Regions from separate parts of the Metasolibacillus sp. FSL H7-0170 genome, predicted to be linked through region 2. Evidence: riboswitches for the same ligand, from Rfam matches in the RefSeq annotation. Region 2 holds a riboswitch; the other holds the start of a gene.
What was found. A riboswitch is a leader RNA that binds a small molecule or an ion and turns the genes downstream of it on or off. The one in region 2 is predicted to bind thiamine pyrophosphate.

Region 1 (3,214 bases), 1.3 Mb from region 2:
ATCCGTTGCAATATTTAGATTGACGCCCGTTCCAACAACCGAAATAGGCAATGCCTCCTCTAGCTGCTTTAATCCATATTCCTCTGCTAGCTCTCGTGCTAAGCGCTTTTCCTCTTTCGTGAATGGCTTTGCAGTATATGGTAAATCCTCCTCATTCGCTAAAATAATTGGCCCGTCGATAGCTACCTTTTTTAGCACGCTTACTTGTAATTGTACAATGCCGGCAACATCTGTCGTATGTCCCGCCATTTCACCATCGCCCTGCATTGCATGCATATCACCGATATAAACACCGCCACCCTCCACTTTTACAGGGCAAATAATAGTAGCTCCTTGACGTACGCGGCTAATGTCCATATGGCCATCGGTTTTATGTGAGACTAATTCCTCCTCAGTTAAAATAAACTCATGTGGTGCACCGATTAATGCCGCACCAAAATCACCCGCATTATGTGAATCAGGTAGCGCTTTTGAAGGCACTGTGCCTAACTGCCCTAAAAATGGGCGCATTCTTGCTAACACGCCAACTAAATCAGAAGGCGCTAAACTTACGACAGGATTTTGCTTCGAGTTTTCAGGTATTCGCATATAATGATTAGCATCTAACGCAATTTTTCGCGCACCGTCCTTGCCCACTGTCACACCTAATTGTTCATTATGGTGAAAAGCCATCGTATAGCCATTTGTGATAGCAAATGGCGCAGTTGCTGTATCACAAATTGCACAGCGAATTGCCTGTGGTCCGATTCCTTGAACCTTCGTTTGTGGATGTAGCTTGCCGCAGCCAGGGCATTTTACTTTCACAAATGGGTCACCTATGAAACGGTCTGGCAGTGCTTCATCCGTACCAGATGCAGTCGCAATGGACGTTACTTGAATTGATTTAATTTTAATAACAAGTGCATCTCCAACTTCAGCACCCTCTATGTATACCGGTTTTGTTACTTCATGCCCGCCTCGTATTTCAGGTGTTAGCATTGGTCCCCAGCAGCCAGGTGCTGTGTTGGCAATAATTGTCCCGCCATTTCGGAGCGGACCAAGCATCGGCTTATTTGGATCTAATACACCATTCGTAAACTCATTGACAAAAAGCGTTTCTACTGCTTTAATCGTTTCGTTATTCTCATGTTCGATTGGTTGTTCATTCGTCATTAAAGCCACCATCCTTTTATACTTTATATTACTAGTTTAACTAGTGATATATTGGAGTACAAGCATTTACGTGAATTTAGAAACTTTTGTGTGTTAAGCGACTTTTTATATGTCTATATTGACAAGTTGCAGCAAAAGATAACAAGCTAGTTGAACGGTGCATTAATATTATATTCTCAATACTAATCTAGAGATTATTTTATATTAATAATCCTTATCACAATGAGCTGTTTATTTTGTTTTAAAGGAAAGTAACTGTAAGCGGCCACTTGACAAACAATTATGTCTATGATTAGCTAGATACAATCAAATATTCAAATTACTAGGGGAGCATAATTTTGCTGAGAGAGACAAGTCTTGACCCTTTGAACCTGATCTAGGTCGTACTAGCGTAGGGAAGTAATGGTGAAATATGTGCATATATTTTGTTATATACATTAACCCATTCCTTATACTACAGGAATGGGTTTTTTGTGCCTAGTATACACATGTACTCTCAGGTGCAAATTCCGAGTTTCCATGACAAAAATAAGGGTTATCTAAAAAGAAAGGGGCTGAATCTAGAGAGTTCTGAAGACAAGACACAGATTTGAGGAACACAAATCTCACAGAAGGCTAGGTATGATTAGGTGAGCTTGCCAAACAAAACAAAGCTCTTTCTGTTTAATTGAACCACCGTATACAAATTCATACGTAAGTTTGAGAGGTAAGGAGTTCATCGCTCCCCCTACTCAATTATATTTTAGTAATGACAAAGGAGAGTAAATTCAATGACATTTTCTGATCGTTTATTTAAAAAAGTGCAGCCTGTATGGAATAGTTATTTAGAACATCCTTTTGTAAAGGGGATTGGGGAAGGGACTCTTGATAAGGAAAAATTCATACATTATATGAAGCAGGACTATGTGTATTTAATAGAGTACTCTAGAGTTTTCGCAATTGGGAGTGCCAAAGCCAATGATTTAAAAACAATGACTATTTTTGCAAATTTATTGCATGGAACAATGAATTTTGAAATGGATTTACACCGTGAGTATGCAGCGAAATTTGGGATTTCCAACGAAGAATTAGAAAATACAGAGCCATCTGCTACAATGACAGCGTATACAAGCTATATGCTTAGCCAAGCACAGTTAGGCGGAGTAGAGAATACGATTGCAGCAGTATTAGCATGTGCATGGAGTTACAATTGGATTGGTAAAAAATTAGCTGAATGGCCAAATTCTTTAGAGCATGAACTCTATGGAAACTGGGTTAAAATGTATTCTTCTGACGGGTTTACTAAAATTGCTGAAGATTGCATCGATTTAATCAATGAGATTGCACAAGGAAAGCCAGAAGATGAACTGAATAAACTAGAAGAAATATTTGTGAAAACAAGTTACTTTGAATATATGTTCTGGGATATGGCTGAAAACATTTCAATGTGGCCAGTAAAAGAATTAGCAAAAATTTAATATTGATTTGGTGTAAATAATAATCGAATGGACAGGAAAAGAATAATTAAATAGAATCTGACCACTAGAGAGGGTGTATTACTACTTACAAACTAGTACATCCTAGTAGAAAGAAGCGGTTCATGAAAATAAATTGATAGATTTCAGACCACTTCTTTTCGCAAGTGGTTTCTCTATTACAAAAAAGGCGGGAATGTTGTGACAAATAATATCGAGAGATTGATGCTTCAAGTAGAAAATCGCAAACAAGAATTGATTGATTTGGTTACTACACTTATAAAGTTTGAAACACCCGCACCACCTGCAAGAAATACAAAAAATATTCAACAATTTATCGCAAATTATTTAAAAAATCTTAATTTTGAAATTGATATATGGGATGTGTATCCAGATGACCCCAATGTCGTTGGGGTGAAAAAAGGAACGGAACCTGAATTATATAGCAGTTTAATTATTAATGGGCATGTTGATGTAGCTGAAATACGAGATGACGAACAATGGTTAACGAATCCTTTTGATCCAATAGTAACTGAAGAGGCTATTATAGGTAGGGGCGTAGCTGATATGAAAGGAGGAATTGCAGGGGCCCTATTTGCATTAAAACT
Region 2 (3,214 bases):
TTTCGACAATCTCAGCCTTCGTTAGTGATGGCATCATATGAATAGCTCGGGATAATAAAGAATAAATGCCACCGACAGTTACTGCATCATCTTCTAGCAGAGGATAGCTCGTAGCACCAATCAATAAACGATTATTGTGCTTTGGTACGATATAACAGCCATCTGTTGAAAAAATGGTTGCCTTCGGTAGCTGTGCCGCTTTTACCATTAAGCATTCCCCTTTTACTGGGTGCACCGGGCAAGTAATATGAAGTTTGGCTGCAAGCTTCGCTGTCCAGGCACCCGCAGTCAAAACAGCTTGCTGAACAGCGTAGTGCTTAGAGGCTGTCTGGATATGTGTAACTTGTTGTTGCTCTTTCTCTATCGCAATAACTTCCTCTTCAATTATATTTGCGCCAAGCTTCTGTACAGCGAGTGCTAAAGCCTTTGTTAAATTTCTTGCATTTACTTGATGGTCCTCGTATATATGGAAGCCCTCTGTAATAGAATGACCCAATAAAGGTTCGCATTGCTGTAACTCTGTTTGATTTAGCCATTGTACAGAGGTAGGGTGGTCCCGATATAAAAATTGATACTGCTGCTGCAAATTTACTCTAACTTCCTCAGCAGCTGCAATTTTAATTAGCCCGGAAGGTAATAAACCAACTTCTTGCCCAGTTAAATGTAATAGCTCCTCGGCGAGTGATTTGTGTAGCTCTCGACTTTCCAGCGCTAAATGATAAAGGGGCGAAGGGGTGTGAAATTCATTTTGACCACCAAGCATACCCCCAGCAGCGAGTGATGCTGTCGTTGTTTTTTCTGTATGGAAAATCGTCACAGGCTGTTGCTGTTTTAATAATTGATAGGCGATAGATAATCCAATAACCCCACCACCGATAATCGTAAAGCCTTGACACTTCATAAATTGCTCCCCTTAGTTAAAAAACATTGATATTGCGGCATAGCCCTGTGCGCCGACCTGCATCACTTGTTGTGCATTGCTGCTTGTTATACCACCGAGTGCAAGCACGGGTATTTTGACAGTACGGCATGTTTCAGCAAGTGCCTGAAGCCCTAGCGCTGGTACACTTGGTTTACAGGTTGTTGGAAAGACAGGAGAAAAGTATAAATAATGCATACCTCTTTCAGCACTTTGTAACGCTTCAGCCTTTGTATGCGTAGATTGCCCACATATAAAAGGATGCTGTGTCACATTTACAGCCTGATTTGCTGCAAAATGACAGCCAAGTAAGTCGTATTTGTAAGCGAGCTCCACATATGTATGAATGATTAATTGCTTTGCACTTATACCAGCCTGTAAAAGTGCGGCAATTGCGTTATCGATTTCAGTAAGTGAGAGCTGCTTTTCGCGAATAATAATGGCATCAACACGAGTAGCGACATCCTTTATTTGGTCAATTGTTTGTGGTGTAAAGCCTTGACCACTCGTAATAGCATGAATCATTTTAGTTTCCTCCAATAAAAAAACGTTACTTCTCCCATAGGAAAAGTAACGCTTACTTAAAAAATCGTAACAAATAATAGGCGACCACTTTCCTACGCTAGTATCAACTAGATCAGGTTCCAGGAATCCCAAAGTTTACTTTGATCTCAGCCGTTCACAACGGCACCTCCAGTGGATGGCTATGCAATTAGTTAACAATATAGCATATGTTTTCTAGAATGTCACGATGGAATTATCAGTTAATTCATTACTATTGAAATGTGTGATTCTTGATAGCCCGTGCTTATACGAGGAAATGATTGAAAAGGGAATAAAATTAGCTCAAAAATATGATGCAGAATATAAATATATTGAATGCTACCTTGATGATTTTGAGGAAATCAATCATCGTTTAAAAAGCAGAGAAAAGATGCTCAGTCAAATTAGTGAAATTCGTTCGAAGGAAGGCTTTTATGCTACGCTTAACAGTGCAAAAAAGCCAATCGATTTCAAATGTTTAGTAGTTGATACAAGTCAGCCGATAGAAAGATATATAGAAAATGTCATTCGTTATATTAAATTTCGTATGCCAAGGGGAATTAAATGGAATTAAAGTAATTTATCCCTAAGACGCTTACGGTTAAGTGGGAGCTCCACTGCGCATAAAAGCCCAATTGGTTCAACTAACAATCAGTGAGGATGAGGAAAACCCCCGCTGATTAAATTTTCTCTTTATACGATAATCATGGTTGTGAGATTATAAATGTGGATGAAAAATTACATAAAAAGCTATTAGATTTTTTCAAAGAATGGAGGCATCAATCAAAACCATGATGAAGGCGAAAAGGCGAGGAATAATACGAAAACTGAAGCTTTTAATTATTGGGCTACTAGTTGCTGCGCTGTTCTCAGGCATTATCTTTCCATATTCAATTTTTAGTGTATATCCGACTGTCGCAGTAGAGACTAATGAAATGCGTCAGCAGAAATATAAGGAGGATTTAGCGGTTTTGCAATCGCTATATGAGGAAAAAGCGCTGCAACCAGATTATGTTGTGTCTTATTCGATTTCCTTATTGGCATTGTATGAGATGAGCTGGCTGACAGATTTCAATAGACCTATGAAACGTGCGCAGTGGGGACAAATTTTAACAAATGTTCAATCTGCCAAAAATGCTCTTATTCATTTAGGTTTTCAAGAGTCGATGCTTTCAACTGAGGCGAAAATGTATTTAGAACAAATGGTCGATTTATTAATGCACATGGAGGAAACAGTAGCTTATCATATAAATAAGCAGGGTACTTATTCGCGCAAACGTATAAATATTGCGATTAGCAATTTACAAAATGATATCGCCTTTTCATTAGGGCTCTATACTCGTTTTTGGCAAGAATATTATAATGATAAATAGGACTAAGTGATTGGGTGAGGAGCAACTATTTTACTAATTTTAATGTTTATTTTACAATGATAGTAGATTTACATAGGAATGGGGAGCAGCTATGGTAAAAGAAAAATTATTTTCTCGTGAAATAAAATTTTGGAAAAGTTTAATATTTAAAATGATTTTAGCTGTAGGGCTAAGTTTATTTATTAGCTCACATATTTCACAATTTATTAGTTTACAAGTTAGTAAAGTAATTGAATTAGATGGTATTGCGGGCGTTGTAATTAATACATTCATTTCATTATTTATCGGAACAGTAATTATTGCGCTATGTACACGCTATATTATTTTAAAGCGAATGAATCGAGTACTAAAGGCAATGGCACAGGCAGCTGATGGTGAT

Region 1: linked by a shared signal. The riboswitch ahead of tenA (thiaminase II) and the one ahead of MHH70_RS04560 (thiamine phosphate synthase) in region 2 are both predicted to bind thiamine pyrophosphate.

The regions. Positions count from the first base shown of each region.
Region 1 covers NZ_CP151964.1:2,205,216-2,208,429, forward strand. The annotation lists gene MHH70_RS10170 (acetamidase/formamidase family protein) at 1-1,152, opposite strand, end outside; TPP riboswitch at 1,467-1,567, shown strand; gene tenA (thiaminase II) at 1,923-2,609, shown strand; gene MHH70_RS10180 (acetylornithine deacetylase) at 2,808-3,214, shown strand, end outside.
Region 2 covers NZ_CP151964.1:953,362-956,575, reverse strand. The annotation lists gene thiO (glycine oxidase ThiO) at 1-901, opposite strand, end outside; gene MHH70_RS04560 (thiamine phosphate synthase) at 914-1,444, opposite strand; TPP riboswitch at 1,517-1,624, opposite strand; gene MHH70_RS04555 (hypothetical protein) at 1,671-2,036, shown strand; gene MHH70_RS04550 (hypothetical protein) at 2,254-2,835, shown strand; gene MHH70_RS04545 (methyl-accepting chemotaxis protein) at 2,927-3,214, shown strand, end outside.